Regions from separate parts of the Alkalinema sp. FACHB-956 genome, predicted to be linked through region 2. Evidence: riboswitches for the same ligand, from Rfam matches in the RefSeq annotation. Region 2 holds a riboswitch; the other holds the start of a gene.
The links. A riboswitch is a leader RNA that binds a small molecule or an ion and turns the genes downstream of it on or off. The one in region 2 is predicted to bind cobalamin.

Region 1 (9,725 bases), on a different contig from region 2:
GGTAATTAAGCTACGGTTCCGAAGAGTCACATTATTGCTGCTGTTGATCACAATGTTTCCCCGATCGCCGCCACGACTGGCTGCATTCAGGGTACCCCCATTATTGAGCAAAATTGAATTCGCTTGGATTTGGATATTGCCCACGGGGCCATTGCCGGGGCGAGCTGTAGATTGTGTACTGGTTGGAAAGTTACTGACATTAATCACAGCCCCATTGCGCACCACCAAGCGATCGACATTCAGCGTAATGGTACCACCAGCCCCAGTCGTTGCTGGAAGCGGTGTGACAATATTAGGGGGCGGGGGTTGCAAGACGGAAGTTGAAATCAGTCCCCCAACCCGCGCCGGATCTTGTCCAGCCAACTCAACTTGTCCAACATTGATTAGGATATCGCCAGCGTCCCCGACCCAGCCTGTTGCAGTGGCAATCTGAGCTCCATCCCCCAAAAACAGGCGATCGCCCGAGATCGTAATTTGTCCGCCTTTGCCACTACCTCGACCACTAACGGTTGAAAAGACACCACTGGGGCCAATTGTTGCCCCCCCCGTAATCCTGGTATCAGTGGCTTGAAGAAAAATCTCTCCCCCGCGACCAGGCCCAATGGTGGAGGAATTGATCTGGGCACCACCCGTGATCGTTAATTGACCCGTTTCTACGGTGATAGGCCCTCCATTCCCACCAGCTCCACTGGCCAATAGACCACTCGGACGATTGACTCCAGTACCACTCAAGTTAACGCTGGATGCTTTAACGTTCAGTATCCCCCCTTGCCCCAATCCAGCGGTACTCGCAAAAACTTGAGCACCATCGCTGACATTCAACGTATCGGTGGCAATGCTGATTGTTCCTGCATTGCCTCGAGCAGTTCGATTCAATACCTGGGAAAAGAGGCCACTTTGAACACTGACCGCAGGAATTTCTCCTTTCAGATTAACTTGTCTGGCTTGAACCGTAATGTTCCCCGCTGCCCCGGCAGCCAGGGTAGATGCTGAAATAAACCCACCCCCGATCGCTTCGAGGGTACCAGTTGTGAGATTAATGCTGCCTCCTTGGGTGGTTGCAGTTGCATTTAATCCAGGATCGGTCAAAATCATGCTGGGAAACAACGTACTCGCTGTTTGGCCTTGGGAACCCAAGACTTGGATCCTATCCGTTGTGTTAATGGTAATGGGCTGGCCTTTGCCGTTGTTTAGGGTAATGCCTAGCAAAGCGGAGCCATCGCGAATTTGGAGCGATCGCCCTTGAATCTTAATTGCTCCATTGCCTGCACTGGTGCTGCTGGTATCGATCGAAGCAGCTTGGAGTAATCGAATATCGCCAAAGGCAGAAGCACTCTCGTATCCCAGCATCCATCCAGGATTAGTCGGAGTGAGACTGACAAATTGGTTGCCTTGCACACTACCAATTTCAATACGCCCCCGATCAGAAGTTAGATTACCACCTTGGAGTGTGACATCCCCACCCAGAAGTGCTAGGGTTTGCCCCGGTTGAACAGCCAGACCTGTTGGACGCGCACTGCGATTAATGGAAAAGCTACTGCCCAGTTTGAGATTATTTCCTGAGCCGTTAACCTGAATTGGGCCTGGACTGGCTCCAGATTGCAGCCCAACGGGAGCACTGATGGTCAATAAAGGTTTTACCTGGGGAGCTAGGGCACTAAATTCTGTACCATCTTGGAAGCGGATACTAGCAGCAGTACTCCCAACAAAGGAGCCTCCCAACTGTAAAGTTGCACCACTGCCAAAGGTTAGGCCGTTGGGATTAATCAAAAATAAATTAGCGCTCCCATTAGCTTTTAAAATGCCATCGATCGTGGAAGCCGTCGAACCGGTCACTCGGGCAAAGATGTTGTTAACGGTCGGCGCATTATCGAAAAAAGCAGAGCCCCCCGTTGGCACAGAAAACTGAGTAAAACTGTGGAACAGATTACTGCCCGCTTGGGTTCCCCCCGTAATCGTACAGGTGATACACCCTCCCGGCACAATCGAATTGACGGGCAAGCTGTTATCTGGAATCACCTGTGCCCAACCAGATGTTCCCATCTGCATCCAAGCACCCAACGCCATGGGAAAAACCAGGGATTTCCAGAAATATTTAGGAAACCAAATAGGTACTTGCATAAGGAATTTGGGATGACAAAAAAGATCGAATTCGAAGGAAAACCAATATCAGCGAGTCAGATCCAAAGACACTCATCCATGAAGACCAGATCTAAACTTGTAGAATCTTGCCCATGATTTATTCTTTAGGATGCCTTAAAAAATAGTCAACATATAGTCTGACTAGCTACCCCAGATTCCCAATGAATCGTTGCCAAAAATTACTATCAACTGTTGAACCGCTCTACTACCACCAACCATCACCATCGCCTCCCCAGTTGGGTTGCTCAATCGCCCCTGGAACGTTTGCTTGAACAGCTCGCAGAAATTGATTGGCTTGTGGTTCAATCAACGAGTTCACTTGGCTCTCGTAGTAATTACTCAGATTATTTACCGAAAGAAGATTAACTTGAATGGTAGGGATGATTGTTACAGTGGATGTCACAGCAAGATTAGTCTCACTGGGTGCTGATACCGTGGTCAAATTTCGTTGACCAAAATCCACAGTTACATTAGGAGCGAAATACGATGGAACTATAGAACTACCAGAGAGGCCGGTAGTTGAATTAGGATCCAAAACTGAGGTTGTAGATAGATTCGTCTGGTTGTCTAACGTTGAGAATAAACCCAAGTTGCTCAATAGCCCAACAACGGTTTGCCACCAACCATCTCCATCACCGCCCCATCTGTAGATTACGCTTCTAGCAATCATTTGAACGATATCTTGGGAGCGATTCTGACTGAGCTGCTGAGCAGCGGTTGACTGATTGGCATCTAACCATGTCACGGTTTGCCCCAGCCGAGCAGCCAGTGATTGCCTAGCTTGGGTTTGCAAGCTTGAGAGGTTGATGGTGGTGTTAATGCCAGCTGTAGCGAGATCCCAACCCATCACATCCATGGCGCGCAAATCGATGTTGCTAATATTCATCCGTTGCCCCAGCGAAATTGTTGGAGCCATGATGGCATTCGTCCCACGAGTCCAATGGCTGGCCTGCTGACCATCTCCAGACAAACTGACATTGTCTCCACTGGATAGCTCTTGAATAAAGGTCAGACCATCATCGATCGAAAATCCCTTGCGGCCTCCAATCTGTCCGTAGGACAAATCGGGGAAGAAGCTACTCTTGCTGTAATTAAACCGGAATAGGTCAAGAGGCGTAGCGTTTTGGGTGCGATTAGCAATAATGTTGTTGTAGGTAGTGTGCAACTGCCCTGCTTTGTAGGCGTTATGGGCATTTGTCGTCCAGATGGGATCATCTACTCCACTCACGAATCCCAAGATGTGACCAATTTCGTGCAGAGCGGTGCTCAGGAAATCGACCTGACTGCTTGAGGGCGTTGTACTCCGGGTAAAGTCATAGCTCCATGGCGCACTTGCCCTCAAGAGAATATAGCCATCCAAGGCAGCCCCGTTAGTGGATAACCCTAGAGCTTTGGCATTCGCATTGGTCAAATTCAGGGTACTGATACCGCGTTGGGTACTGAGCTGTTGGGACACTGGCACCCAGTCCGTGGTCATCCAGTCAAAATTCGCTGTTTGATTGCTCCCTGAGGAAAGGTTGAAAAAAGCAGTATAGTCATCGGCGGATCGCCGATCGACTGCCATCGCATTGCGAACACTAGAGTAGGAGGTTTTGGCACTGATTGCAGGTAATGCACCCCCAATCACAGAGGCCGGCAAACTACTGGAAACACCGACATGGATATTGACACTGACGTTATCAGTTAAATACTGTGACCAAATCCTGCCAGCAGTTTCTATACCAATCATTTGCTGCAGGGATGTGCCCGGGTCAAAGGTAAAGTTTAGTTGCATGGGGTATTTTCAGTGCAAATTTCAGCAGGACATGAAAGATAGATACACGCCCCATCAACGGATTGGATCCACGTCAATAGGGTTATTCAAAAATGGGTCGAGACCACATGAGTAGAGGCCATCAGTAGAAGCATCTCAAATAACCTCAAAAAATTAAGTTCTTCGATCGCGCGAGTGGTACACCTAATCTAAATCTAATTCTATTAAACGCTTAAATAATATAAGCATGCCACACCACTCAAAAACAGGAACTTCGCCATCGATCAATATTCATCTTAAAAACCTAGTTTGAAGCCAGTTTCAGCGATTTACCAAGAGAAATATTACACAAGTCAATTATGAAAAGTTGGCTAATAATTAAGCAAAATTCGTAAATCTTTGATGAAGCAACCTTTTCAGACAGGATATCGAGCATTTTTTAACTTGCATACCAGAGAGTGCCAATCACGCTTAAGCCGCTCTTCTCGATTGATATTGTTCTGATTTTCTAGGTTCTACAGGAAATATTTGCTCTTTTTCCCGACTTACTTTGAGAGACCAGATTTATCAAGTGCCAACAACTTGTTTTAACATTTTTTATCCAGAAGCTAAATATATTAGGTTTATAGTTTAATAGTGCTAATCGTAATCAGTGTTTTTACGGTCTTGCTGAACCCCGTTGATCTAACTGACGATGATCTGAAGCGTATGGTCTGAAGCGATCGATATAAAACGATCCTAAAATAAAGAAATCCGTGGCGAAAGCGTTGATTTTACGGAATTAATCTCGCTGAGTAGAACTGACTCAATTGAGCCGACGAGGCCGACGAGGCAGATGCAGACAGTGAAGCCTGAATAGTTGCCTGACATCCGTAGACTGCGATAATAAAATTCTCTAGAGACAATCAAATTCTCTTGCTTGAAATTTTGATCAATGAAGAAAATAAAATTAGAAATGCTGCTGATATGAAACAGTCGATCGACCTCAATTTACAACGATGAATTAAGTCGGAGAAATTATAATTTTGTAAATTTTAACTATGAATCTTGAAGTAGTTTTCTTGAATATCGAAAGAACCATTACTTCGTTAAGATGATTTCAATTAATTTTCAATACAAAATAATAAATAAAAGACTCCTAATTCAGCACAGACGATCAATCTGGTCTGAACTAGGAGCCCAAAAGTATCACTTCGTTGTCTAATGCACGACTAAGCCGCAGCGAATGGGAAGAGAAGACTCATCACTTGTGAAATTAGAAATGCAAGCCCCATTCCTAAGATCACAAAGCCAGCTGAATGGAATTGGACAGCCCCCCCTTCAGGGTTTCGGCCCAGAATCATTACATGGCTGATCCAAAAGGTTGCAATTGAGATCACGAGCTGAATCATCGTGAAGCCAGCTAAATAGGCAAAGAATGGAGTGGTTTCTGCTCCAAAAATGGCTTCTCCGTAGGCATAGCCGTGGAACAATCCTGCGATCGCAGTCAGAACAGCCACAAGCCCTGTATTCGGGGACTTTTTCATGACTAGCAACGCCCCAAAAAGGACGATCGAGCCAGAAACAAAGAGTTCCACCCCAGGTAAATTGAATTGAGTCAGGTGCAGCCCCGTTCCCAGCATCGCGGCCACGACAAAGGCAACAGGCAACCACAGACCTTGCCGCTTAATTGCGGCCAGAAGTCCTACCGCGACGATAAAAGCAAAATGATCAGGGCCAATAATAGGATGGGCAAGGCCCGACATCAACCCTTGGAACCAAGTTGTCGGTAAGTTCCCTCCCATCGCATGGTGCGCTAGGGATGGAGTCGCTTTCAACAGTAAGGCCCCGGTCAAGAGACTGAGAACCGTAAACGATGGGAGCAAGGATCGATTTCTAGAAACTTTCAACTGGGTCATTCTCTTTCTGTACCTCGCAGATCTTGAAAATAGGAATAAACATCGGTGGGCATCCTGGCTCAGAGACGAAACGTCTCATTACAGTTGCGGGACAGCGCTGGACTTGCACCAAGCTTTCCCCGTTACCTCTGGCGGCTGTTCTCCGACAGAACCGACTGAAGCACAATATCATGCTTCCAGGCAGAATTCTTTGGATTTGGGGGGGATCTTAATGAGGCCGTTGGGTCGGTGATCCCCGGACTGTTGAGCAAGGCCATAGCATGTAATCTCTATAGGCAGTGTATTGGATTATTTCTGAAAAATTCATCAAAAATTAAAGGGATTTTGCCCCAAAATATCCGGTTTCAAGCGAAACTACGGGAACAGACAATTGTGTGCTTCCCTGGGTTCTTATTTGCTTGCCTATTGCCCCTTCTTCTCAATCTATGAACCTGACAATAGTTTCTTGGTGGAATGGGTATCCAGTGCCCATTTTGACAAGTCTGTGGCTACTGGTTGGATGGCTACTGGTTAGATCTGTGCCCAATCGCTTCAGCAGGTCTCTGCCTTCCACAATCACAGGTCAAGACGGGGGGAGGATGCCTTCTCTCGTTGATGGAGCGACTTAGCCATGCAGTTCCAATCGAGCCACTTTGGGCTTTTGGCCATCCTAGGACTGCTCAGTGTTGTCAGCAGTCCCCGTGCGATCGCGCAAACCGTTCCGATCGTGCCAGATAATACGCTACCCACCACCACCCAAGTTCAGCAACAGGCAACGACTTTCCAAATTACAGGCGGAACTCAGCGGGGAGGCAACCTTTTCCACAGTTTTGAGCGCTTCTCAGTGCCGAGGGGACAGGTTGCTAATTTCCAAGTTGATCCAACCCTGACTCAAAATATCATTACACGGGTGACGGGCCAACTTCCCTCCCAAATTGATGGCGTTCTCACAGCCAATGGCAATGCCAATCTTTTTTTCCTCAATCCCAACGGCATTACCTTTGGACAGAATGCTCGGTTGGCGATCGGGGGGGCGTTTGTAGCCACCACCGCAAAGGGGTATCAGTTTAGTGATGGAGGGGAATTTAGTGCTACGAATCCTCAAGCTCCCCCCTTACTAGCCATTAATCTGCCCCTGGGACTACAATTTGGCTCCGCTCCTGGCACCATTGTGCAGCAATCTCCTGCCTTAGCCGTTGCACCGGGACAAACGCTAGCCTTAGTGGGCGGAGATGTGCTGGTACGGGGAGGGAACTTGTTCGCGCCCAGTGGACGGGTCGAATTGGGAAGTGTTCAGGCTGCTGGACAAGTTACAATCACCCCTAATTTAAGGGGCTTAGCGCTGAGTTATCCCAATGTTTCCACCTTAGGAAAAATCCAGCTCTTAGACGGAGCCACAATTAATACTTCTGGAAATCCTTCGGGAGCCATTCAGATTCAGGGACAATCGTTCCAGATGGCCAACAATGCTCGAATTCTCTCCTTGAATTTAGGAGCTGTTGCCGGGGGTGATCTGACCATTAACGCCAGGGATACCATTGAAATTCTGGGAACTGGGAATCACGCTCAGACCTTGCAGGCACTTGCCACAGGAACCTTAGATATTACTAAGGCCAATAATATTATTGCTACAATTTCGCTCAATTCTGGAACAACAGGACGAATTATCCTAAATACAGAAAATTTAACTTTGTTAAATGGAGCTTACATTACTAACATTACAGCAGGAGTAGGATTACCAAGTAGCTTAACTATTAATGCGTCAGACATCACATTAGATCAGGGACTGATTTCAAGTCTGACTGCGATTCATAGCCCCAGTGATAGTAGTTCTCTGACCATTAATACCGATCGCTTGACTTTACAGACAAATAGTTTTGTTTCAACAACGACTCTCAATTCAGGGAGCAGTGGCAAGTTAACCATTCATGCGCGCGATCGAGTGGATGTGGTAGGCAGTGATCTCATTCAATTTCCGCTATCAGATGTACCGGGGGTCACGACCAGTATTTCCACAACCGGCTTGGGAGGCGGGAAAGCGGGTGAGCTAGAAATTAACACTGGGCAGTTGACGCTACTCCAAGGGGCCCGGTTGAGTACCAGCAGTACGAACCAATTGGAAGGTGGCAACCTGACTATCAATGCAACCGATAGAATTGTTTTAAATGGAATGTCGCCCGATCGCACGAGTCCCACAACGGTAACGGCTCGCTCTGTGGGAGGGAGAGGGGGAAATATCAATCTCAATAGTCGTCAGCTTTGGGTGACCGATAGTGCGGTAGTCGCTGCTTCTACTTCAGGTCAAGATCGATCGGGCAACATTAGTGTTAACAGTCGAGAGATGGTTGTGGTCTCAGGGTCCGGCGGCGGATTTTTTACGAATACCACGTCCGCAGCGGCCCAGGGAGGCACGATCGCGATTACGACGGATCACTTTCGCGTAACTGACTTTGCCAAATTAGATGCGAGTACTACCGGACAACGGGGCGGAGACATCATCATCAGTAGCCGTATCTTTACGGCCCAGTCAGGGGGGCGTATTCGCACAACCACCTTCGGTCGAGGCCAAGCAGGCGATATCTCCATTGATGCCTCAGAACAGGCTGTCTTTGAAGGGACAGGGCAAATCGCACCAACCCTCCAACTCTTACTAGACGGAGTGACCAAAGGAAATTTGGTGTTTATTCCACCAACAGTGAACCCTCCGAACCCACCTCAAGGCGCTGCCATTCTTGTGCAACGACCGGAGGGAGATCTGCGAATTACTGCCCAACAAATCTTTCAACTCTCAGAACAGCAAACGGGCTTGTTCGCTAGCTCCTATGCCCAAGGCGCAGGGGGCAATCTATCCCTTAAATCCCCCCAAATTGACATTAGCCAAGATGCACTGATCTCCGTCAGCAGTTGGGCATCGGGAAATAGTGGCCAACTGGATGTTACGGCTGATCATCTTAAGGTTCAGGATAGTCTATTGCTCTCTAGTACCACCGCAGGCAATGGAGGGAAATTGGCGATCGCAGCCAACAACTTTACCCTCTCGAACGGGACTCTGATTGCTGTGACCGCCCAAGGCACTGGCGCTACGATCGATCTGAACGTTCAAGACCTGTTGGTGATGCGCCAGGGGAGCCAAATTACGGCTCGCGCCTTCGATAAGGGCAACGGTGGCAACATTAAAGTAGAGGCTGGTTTCATCATTGCCTTACCGGATGAAAATAGCGACATTACCGCAAGAGCCCTGCGAGAACGGGGTGGCAATATCCAAATTACGACCCGAGGCTTGTATGGATTAAGTTTTCAACCCCGCCCGATCCCCTTCAGCGACATTACAGCCAGTTCTGAATTTGGGATTGATGGTATTGTCACGATTAACAGTCCTGAGATTGATCCCAGCAAAAGCGTGAACGAACTCCCTGCGGATCTTCTAGATCTTTCCCATCAAATTGATCCCGTGTGCTCTCAACTGCGACAGGCCAATCGCTTTGTGGTCACCGGTCGCGGTGGATTACCGCCGAGTCCCCAGGAAGTACTCAACATTCCCCCCAGTCACAATCTGTCACCGAGTGGCGATCGCGATTTCACTCCTAACTGGACGGGCAATGGCGCTTTGGATAGTCACCCGATCGAAGCCGATCGATGGCAGTGGAATCCCGATGGCAGTCTCTCCCTACTGGCCAGTCGCCAAGTCATGGGTGTTCCCCCTGTCCATTGCGGCAGACCCACTGAAGCCGCACGGGTACCGTCTTCTTAAGCTTGCACTGGCAGGAATTCCCCCTTTTTATTTGGTAGTAAAGCGGCAGAAAACGATGCATTTTAGATTAATCCCCTGCGGTGTGGTTGGAATGATCTTACTGGCCAGTTCTTTCCAGGCCAGTGCTGCCGTGAATGCGCCATTCCCCACCCAGTCTTTACAGACTGTACCTGCTCCCCCCCATGCCTCCACCCTACAAACC
Region 2 (9,725 bases):
TCTCCCTGTGGCTTCTACCTCCAATCATCATCCTACTAATTCTTTTTTCGTTACGCTGTTTCTCATTGATGCATGATTGCGGACATTACTCCCTCTTTCGGTCAAAAACCATGAACCGGATTATGGGATTTCTGCTAGGGGTGATCAATGCCATGCCCCAGTATGGCTGGTCAAGGGATCATGCCTATCATCACAAAACCAATGGCGACTGGGAGCGGTATCGGGGTGTTGCCGATTTCCTATCGACCGAGGAATTTGCTCAACTTGATCCCTTTAATCAGCGGTTGTATGAAGTCCTGAGAAAGCCACTGATGGGCATTCCGGGCGGCTTTTTCTATCTCGTGATCAAGCCTCGGATGGCGCTAATTTTAGGCATTTACGATTTCATTCTTCATGTATTGACTGATCTCAAGCAAGGGTTGCAGTTTAACCTAGCGCAAACCATCTCGACCCATCAGTCAAAACACTGGCACACCGCAACGGAATTTTGGGATCTGCTATTCAACAACATTTGTGTGGTTGGGGGCTGGATTTTTCTAAGCCATCTCTGGGGAGCGGGCTTATTTTGGAGCATTTACTCCATTACGCTCAGTTGCTCGGCGATGATTTTCATCTGGGTCTTTTTTGTCCAGCATATTTTTGAGGGTAGCTACGCCCATAAAACAGAAGGCTGGGATTACGTTTTAGGAGCCGTTAAGGGCAGCAGTTACCTAGACTTACCCGCCATTCTCAGATGGTTTACCGCAGACATCGGCTATCACAATATCCATCATCTTTCCGAAAGAATTCCCAATTACCATCTCGCCGCTTGTCATCGTGAAAATAGTCATTTGCTGACAGATGTGAAGACACTTCGCCTAGGCGATTTGCTGGACTGCGCCCAATACCTTTTGTGGGATGCAGATGCAAACCGCTTAGTGACGATCTCGTCCTGGCGGCAATCAACTGAGATGATGGCTCATGCAGCAACCCATCGCAATAACGGATGAGAAACGGATGGGAAACAGAGCATTAATCCGGTATACACATTGAAAATTGAGATTTAATCGCAGGGAAGTCATCCCTCAATTTCTGGAACCAGCCAGCCATGGGTCAATTGCGAACTCCATGGGGGTGTTCGGTCTTCTCCAGGATTGAGGGATTTTTAGTGCGCTGAGCCAGAAGAAAATCAGTTGCAGCCGCGATCGTGAGCGTAAAGATGACAATCAAAAACTCAATCACACTTGCACCATCACACCATTCATCATTCAATTTTTAAAGACATTTTTGATTCAGATTCAAGAGTGTCATGTTTAATAGCGTCATGTTTAATAGTGTCGTGGAGTGTATACCCATTGTGTTCCCTGACACTGTTGAACAATGCGAGTTTTACTCGAACCAATCAAGATTACAGTGCGCATATCGGCATCTTCGATCGCTAACTGTTCCAGTGCTTTCACCGTTATCGTTTGTCCAGGTCGGCCCAAATTACGGGCCAGCACGATCGGTGTTTGAGGCGATCGCCACTGCAACAAAATCTCTTTTGCTTTTTCGAGTTGCCAGGTCCGCTGCTGAGAGACGGGATTGTAAAAGGCGATCGCAAAATCCGCTTGGGCAGCGGCGGCAATCCGTTGAGCAATCACCTCCCAAGGTTTGAGAATATCGGAAAGGGAAATGGTGCAAAAATCATGGCCCAGCGGTGCACCGACCTGAGCAGCCGCAGCTTGCATCGCCGAAATTCCAGGACATACCTGAATTTCAACCGACTGCCACTCGGGTTTTAGCTCCCGCTCCAGCACTTCAAAAACAGCGGCGGCCATTGCATAAATGCCCGGATCGCCCGATGACACGATCGCCACCGTTCGCCCAGTAGCCGCTAAATCTAAGGCAGCACGGGCGCGATCGAGTTCTACCCGATTATCGGATTCATGGCGGATTGTGTGAGGTTGCCGCAACGGTTCTGCCAAATTCAGATAGGTTTTGTAGCCCACCCAATCGGTCGCAGATTGCAGAATTTCCTTCACTTCGGGAGTCATCCAGTCAGAAGAGCCGGGGCCTGTACCGACGATCGTCAGCTTGCCTTGGGGGGGATGGGAGGTGGGAGGTGGAGAGTAGGGGGTGGATTCTAGGTCAGACTGGTATACTAAACAATTTTGACTGGGGGTTTCTATGGGCTCAGTGCTATTCTTCGGCACAATTTGAATAGTTAGAATTGGCGAGGGGGGAGTTGATTTATTTTTGCCAGTCCCGACATTTCCAATCTCTTGCACAATCGGTAAACGACTTTGCTCTAGCCAAGGGGCTGTCCCAATCAATTTGACCGTTGCGCCTGCTAGTAAATTGGCAATAAAGGTTTTGGCATCATCGGGATTCACCAACTGGTAGCCGGGAGGGGGGGATAGCAGTGCCGTTTGAAAGCGGAGTTCCCCAGTGGTGGTAATGGCAGGCGCGACTTGCAAAACATCTGCAATCCGACGCGCTAGGGAATTCACGCCTTGCAAGCCACCCAGTAAGGGCACCACCGCACTGCCATCTTCCGCGATCGCCAGTACCGGCGGTTCTTGCCATTTATTCGTCAGCAGGGGGGCGATCGTGCGAATCATAATCCCCGCTGCACAAATTCCGATGATGGAAGTCCCCGATCGAAACAATTCCCGAACCGTATCACCAAAGTTTTCATAGGTCACGTCTACCGCTTGAGTCCGATTGGCTAAACCGTAGATTACGGCTTCAGGAATTGCAGTTTGGATCTGACGGGCAACGGGAATGCTGGCTTCTCCCAAAATCACGATCGCGAGTGGATTCATCTTACTGAGACTTTTGATTGTGCTAGTAATTGCAGATATGATTGCACTAGAATCTGACTAGTAATTACGCTGGGAATTGTGCTAGTAAGTGTATTAGTTAGCAATCTATTGTTCCATTATTTTTTGAACGAATGCTGTATGGTTTTCCGAATGAATTCCCCGCTGTAGGGTCGCTAAAACTTGTTGCATATTGCCTTGTAGCATTGCGGGTACCTCCAACCACAATCCCGGAAAAACCTGGCTGCAAATCACACCCTGTGGGTTCGGTTGCAGCGCAACATAGTCCCCATTTTCCAAAATGAACCAATCGATTTTCTGGTCAAATACCTGCCAGACAATATACTCCTGGATGCCATTACGGCGATAGGCGCGTTTCTTATCTCCTAAGTCAATGCTGACACTGCTAGCAGCAATTTCAGCAACCAGTTCCGGTGCGCCTTCCAAGTAGCCGTCATCCCCTAACACTGAGCGTCCACCACTGGCTTGACTAATGCGCAAAACACCATCCGGTTGCGGTTCATTATCAATGTCTAACCGTACCGTTGGCTCAATTCCCATTTCCACCTGAGGGGTGGCAGCTTGATATACCCCTAACCAAGTAATTAAACGTCCGTGGGGTTCAGCATGGGGTCTAAAGCGCAATGGAGATGCCATGTAAACCACGCCTTCAATCAATTCAGCTTTTTTAACTTCTGGCATGGCGTTGTAACGACGTTCAAATTCGAGGCGTGTTAGGCGATCGCCATTTTCCAGAGGGGGCAATTGAGAGGGGATGAAGGCAGGAGTAGAAGTCATGACGGGGGTGGGAGAGTAGGGGAGTGGGGAGTGGGGGGTGGGAGAGTAGGGAGTGGGAAATAGGTGGGTAATCTATTATTAGCAGGTTTATTGGGGTTGGGTTTTGCTGGGAATCAGAATGAGCGACCAGTAGGGAACTTCGGTGGGGTCAATCTCGGTTATCGCGACGATGCGCTGGTTGGGTTGGGTGGCGCGTTCGATATAGAGGGCCCGATCGAGTAATCCAAGGTCATCGAGAATGGCGCGGACTTTGGCAAAATGTCTGCCCAATTTAATAATGACTGCTGCATCAGCGACGGCCAAGCGATCGTGCAACGTCTCTGCATCCAACGTTGCGGGCATAATGCTCAAGACATCATTGCGGAACGTAATGGGCACCCCCAGCATGGCGGCACTGGCCATCGTGGATGAAATACCGGGCACAACTTCGGTGGGAAATCGCTGCGCCAACCGCTGAAAGAGATACATAAACGTGCCGTATAACATCGGTTCTCCTTCGCAGAGCACCGCGACATCTCGCCCAGCACTCAAATGTTCAGCAATTTTCTCCGCGGCAATGTCGTAATAGGGTTGCGACGATCGCTCCACACTAAAGGGCAAGGGCATGGGAATTTCAATCTGGTCGGGACGAATGAAATCTGTCACGATCGCCCGTGCCAACACTTTGCCATTCTCCAAGGTAGGATAGGCAATCACAGGAACGGAGGTCAAAATTCGGTGAGCTTTCAGCGTCAGCAGTTCGGGGTCGCCGGGGCCGATGCCTAAACCGTAGAGTTTGCCGAGGGCGGGGGCTGTGGACATAGAGTCACCCGTTTCAATGGTCGATACTTCGTTACCCAGATGAGTTGTCGTCATAGCTCGTTCTCCTTTGCTAAGGCATTGATAGCGGCAGCGGCGATCGCACTTCCCCCCCGCCGACCGTGTAACGTGATGAAGGGGACACCTCGACTATTGGCAGCGAGTTCTGCTTTTGATTCAGCAGCCCCCACAAATCCAACCGGAAACCCCAGAATGACCGCAGGTTTGGGAAATCCTTCATCTAACAGTTCCAATAGATAAAACAATGCCGTTGGAGCATTGCCAATGGCAACAACAGCATTTTCCAGAGGCGATCGCCCAGCATTGCCACCAGCCGATCGCCACAGTTCAATTGCAGCTGCCGATCGTGTATTGTTGATACGGTTGGCAATCTCGACCACTTTCGGATCATTGAGGGTACAAATCACCTCATTATTAGCGGGTAATCGCTTGCGGGTAACGCCATTGGCAACCATTTGTGAGTCGCAGAAAATGGGCGCACCTGCCGCTAGCGCCTCACGTCCGGCTTTGACTGCATCCGGTGAAGCAGCGAGATCTGACACAATATCCGTCATGCCACAGGAATGGATCAGCCGCACAGCAACATGCGCTAGGTCATCGGATAATTGATCCAAATCAGCTTCTGCACGAATGATAGAAAACGATTTGCGATAGATGTCATCACCGTTACGAATATAGTCCATAGAGAAAGGCAGTAAGGGATTAGAGTCAGTAGCCAAACGAGGCAATCGAGAAATTTGAGTGTTTTATTACTTCATCACTTTAGTGTTTTATTTCTTGATGATTAGCGTTCCTATCCTCACGGCTAAAATTGTCAATTAGACTTGTCCTTGAAAATTTACTAACAAATTCTCCAAATGATTCATGGGGGGTTGCTCGGTGTTGTTTATAGAGCTTCATTAGTTGTTCGATCGTTGATGGCAGTTCCGATGCAGTCACATCACAGAGATGATATTGAGTCGCTTTTTGCTCCAAGGGATCCTGGGCAGAACCTCCTCCATGACTGTTTACACCGTTGATATAGAGCTGATATCCTTCAACGATCTCGGCCCCTGGCTGATTGCCATCATCCTGGGTTGGAAGCCCTGTTCCCATCAGTAGAATGTCAGCCGGACTGGGCTGGGCGCAGGACTTTGGACACCCTGTCAGATGAATATTGACGGGAGACTCTAGCACCAGGTTCTGATTGAGGTGGTTGGCCAAGGCGATCGCGTGGGCTTGAGTCTGCGTTTCGGCAGCAGCACAGCCGGGTTTTCCAGCACAGGCCACGATCGCGGTAGCCACTTGGTTTTCTGAAATCACTAAGCCCAACGCCGAGAGCGCTCGCACGACCTCCGCCACCTGTGCATCAGGAATGTCCGGCAACACCATCGTTTGCCAAGGCGTCAATCGCAACTGGCAACTCCCAAAGGTTTCGGACAGATCCACCACGCCGCGCAATTGCGTTGCCGTGAGTTGCCCTAACCGTAGAGGAATGCCGATGTAAGACAACCCGGATTGTCGTTGGGGATGTATCCCTAAATGCGCATAGGGCTGAGTTGGAGACAGGGATGGCGCAGCGATCGCGGGCTGGAGGGGATGCGGAAGATAGTGATTCACCTGCTGGAGATAGCGCTCCACACCCCAGTCTTGCAACAGATGTTTCATGCGGGGCTTTTTCGGCAAACGAGGAGACTGCTGGACATACTCCAGATACACTTTTGCCAACGCAGCGACAACTGCAACACAGTCATCCGGTGCAACCAAAACCTGAGTCTCCCAAAGTTGCTTATCTCCCCCCAGTGACAACCGGAAGCAGATAGGCTTAGCTTGGGTATCGGGAATCGCTAGACATTCCCCATGTCCCACACTCCACGCCCCAAGGCCCTCTTTGCCATCTCCTACAACCGCCGAAAGCTGAATCTCATTGTAACGATGCTCCCAAGGAATGCTCGATCGGGTGCCAATGCCAACGGTACCGCCCCCGTCAATGCCAATGCTGAACTTAGCAGATAAGTCAGCCAGTTCTGAATGACTTTGAATAGCCTCATCCAATGCTCGCACCAATGGACGAGTATCGATCAATTCCTGGACATCAATTCCCGCTGTGGGGCTAGTCATCACATTCCGGAGATGGTCGATGCGGGGATTGTGAGCGGCTAGACCCAGCGTCTGTAGCGTCTCAAGGGCTTCAACCGTCGGGGAGGTTTGCACAGAACGAATTTGCACATTGGCTCGATTGGTCACCTGGATCCCGTGGCTGCCCCATTGTTCTGCCAACGTTTGTTCTGCCAGCGTTTGTTCTGCCAGCGTTGCGATCGCGCGTCCTTGCTGATGATTCAATAACCCACCCGGTGTACGAATACGAATTAAAAATCCATCTTGGGCAGAGGTGCCATAGAATAACCCTGGACAAACATTCGGTTCAATCAGCCAAGCCATAGTATCCTCCTGCTCTGTGCAACGCAGAGACTCAACAGGTTAGCGTTCCTTCAGAAGCAGATCCTGGGGAACAAGCTTGAGGCTGGCATTCTGACTCGATTAATCTTGAACGTGTAATTTTGAATTTTAGATTGAGTGGCTTGAAATCCAATCTAAAATCTAAAATCGCCAATCTAGAATCATATTACAGTTGCGGCACAGTACCGGAATCTCACCGGACTTCCCCAGCATCAAGCTAAGGTAGCCTATCACATAGGCAGCCCAAAACTGAAATTCTCCAATCTTTCTTAAAGCGAGGCAAAGCGGGTGCAAAAGTGGCTATCAGTGGTGGGAATGGGCGAGGAGGGGTTGGAGGGAATAAGTCCGGTGGGACGATCGCTCCTAGCCCAAGCCACCACGATCGTCGGTGGAGAACGTCACCTGACCATGGTGCCCCCAGACGATCGGCAAGAACAGCTCCTTTGGACTTCCCCGATCGCTGATTCCGTGCAGCAGATCATGCAGCGGCGCGGACAGGCGGTTTGTGTGCTGGCCAGCGGCGATCCCCTGTGCTACGGCATTGGGGTCACGCTCCTCCGCCAGATTCCCATTGCAGAAATGACGATCGTCCCCGCTCCGTCGGCCTTTAGCCTTGCCTGTGCCCGTCTGGGCTGGTCGCTCACGGACATCGAAACCCTAAGTTTGTGTGGACGCGATCCGGCGCTCTTAAATGCCGTCCTGTATCCCGGTGCCCGCATCCTTATCCTGAGCGCAGACAAAACCACTCCAACCACCGTCGCCCAACAGTTGACCCACCAGGGCTACGGCAATAGTCAAATCACCGTCCTAGAACGCATGGGCAGCCCCAATGAACGCATCACCACCCACACCGCCACCAGCTGGCAACCCCTCGATCTCGCCGACCTCAACACGATCGCCCTAACCCTAGCCCCCACTCCCCTTACTCCCCCTACTTCCCTTACTCCCCCTACTTCCCCACTCCCCCTCTCACCCCATACCCCCGGCCTCCCCGACAGCGCCTACCAGCACGACGGACAGCTGACCAAACGAGAAGTGCGCGCCGTAACCCTAGCAACCCTAGCGCCCTTGCCCGGACAACTGCTGTGGGATGTGGGGGCAGGCTGCGGATCGATCGCCATTGAATGGCTGCGCAGCGATCGGCGGTGTCGGGCGATCGCCATTGAGCACCATCCCACGCGCCTGCAATACATTGCCCACAATGCCAATGCTTTGGGCGTACCCCAGCTCAAAATCGTTGCCGGACAGGCTCCAGCAGCCCTCCACGACTTACCAGAACCGGATGCGATCTTCATCGGGGGGGGATTAACGGCACCGGATTTGTTGGAAACCTGCTGGCAGGCGCTGCGCCCCGGCGGTCGCTTAGTGGCCAATGGGGTGACGGTGGAGGGGGAACAATTGATGTTCCAGTGGCAGAGCAAGTTGGGCGGCAGTTTGACCCGCATTGCCATTCAGCGGGCAGAACCCGTGGGGAAATTCCTGGGCTGGAAGGCCATGGCCCCGATTACGCAGTGGATGGTCGTGAAGGATTAAATTTTTTCGCAGGGCATGAGCCTCTGTTGGAGCCATGCAAAAGCATCTTCTACCGTTGCAACGATGTCTCCAGGCGGTGCGATCGGGCGTTGGATCATTACCACTGGAATGGCTAACTCGCGTGCGGCGATAATTTTGGCATAGGTGGCAGCCCCCCCACTGTTTTTGCTCACGATCGCGCCAATCCCATAGCGTTGTAGTAGCGATCGCTCCTCCGCCAGCGAAAACGGGCCTCGTTCCAAAAGCACTTGACCCGGTGGCACTGCGGCATCCGATCGCGGCGGATCAATCATCCGCATCAGAAACCAGAGATCGCACAAGTGGGCAAAGGCCGCTAGTTCCTGCCGACCGATCGTCAAAAAGATACGCTGGGCAATCTCTGGCAATACCCTTGCGGCGGATTCATGACTGTCTACTTCAATCCAGCAATCCCCCGCTGTACGCTCCCAGGCCGGACGCAGCAGCAGCAAACGAGGGATACCGACCCTGGCAGCAGCAGCAGCAGCATTGAGGGATATGCGATCGGCAAACGGATGGGTCGCATCCATCAGTAAATCAACCTGCTGTTCTCGTAAATACGCCACTAGTCCTGCCACGCCCCCAAATCCGCCAATGCGGGTATTTTCAGAGGGCACCACCGGCTGACGGGTGCGCCCCGCCAAGGATGTAATCACCTCCACCCCTGGAATTTCCGCTGCCTTGACCGCCAATGCAGTGGCATCCCCTGTTCCACCCAAAATGAGTAAGCGCTTCGTCTCAGTCATATCAACCCATCCTCTCTCAACGGAACCCTCGGAACGGGTATTCTATTTTGACAGGATTTCACCGCGATCGATGGATGAATTGCTCAATCGATAAATTGCTCAATCGATGCATTAGGGGATTTGATAACTCGTGATGCGCACGGAAAACTCCTCTTTCTGAGGCTTCTGCGGGAGAACAAAAACCCCTTCTTCCACCTCTCTTCTCGACAGAAAGTCAATCTGTTGAGTTCCGATTTCTTCCACCGTACCCTTGCGCTTGAGTTCTCCAATCATTTGGAGTTGAGTAATCGTTTGATCCCCTGCATTGGTCACTTCAAAGGGAACGTGGAATTGTCCGTCCCGCATTTCAGTTTTATCCAGGTGAACCGAGACGATCGGGTTCGGGGGCTTTTGGGAATTGGGCTTGAGCCAGAGAAACCCAACGGCACCGACTAACGCACCGATAATGGTTAATGAAATTCCAAAACTCAACCATTCGATCGGTGATTTTTGGGTTTGAACCGATTGATCGTCATTGGTTCGATCGCCATTGCTGGGATGACTATTTCGATCATCTGGTTGCGCACTTTTTAGCACTTCTACAAGCTCA

Region 1: another riboswitch for cobalamin. It lies ahead of H6G21_RS20065 (HupE/UreJ family protein); the one in region 2 lies ahead of cobG (precorrin-3B synthase).

Annotation. Positions count from the first base shown of each region.
Region 1 is NZ_JACJRC010000024.1:52,894-62,618, reverse strand. It holds gene H6G21_RS20075 (S-layer family protein) at 1-2,121, opposite strand, end outside; gene H6G21_RS20070 (NF038122 family metalloprotease) at 2,348-3,916, opposite strand; gene H6G21_RS20065 (HupE/UreJ family protein) at 5,107-5,793, opposite strand; cobalamin riboswitch at 5,820-5,964, opposite strand; gene H6G21_RS20060 (filamentous hemagglutinin N-terminal domain-containing protein) at 6,404-9,523, shown strand; gene H6G21_RS20055 (CHAT domain-containing protein) at 9,579-9,725, shown strand, end outside.
Region 2 is NZ_JACJRC010000012.1:5,261-14,985, forward strand. It holds gene H6G21_RS14070 (fatty acid desaturase) at 1-989, shown strand, start outside; gene cobJ (precorrin-3B C(17)-methyltransferase) at 1,308-2,786, opposite strand; gene H6G21_RS14080 (Uma2 family endonuclease) at 2,892-3,581, opposite strand; gene H6G21_RS14085 (precorrin-2 C(20)-methyltransferase) at 3,669-4,382, opposite strand; gene H6G21_RS14090 (precorrin-8X methylmutase) at 4,433-5,083, opposite strand; gene cobG (precorrin-3B synthase) at 5,163-6,821, opposite strand; cobalamin riboswitch at 6,884-7,101, opposite strand; gene cbiE (precorrin-6y C5,15-methyltransferase (decarboxylating) subunit CbiE) at 7,128-8,372, shown strand; gene H6G21_RS14105 (cobalt-precorrin-6A reductase) at 8,369-9,136, opposite strand; gene H6G21_RS14110 (TIGR02588 family protein) at 9,248-9,725, opposite strand, start outside.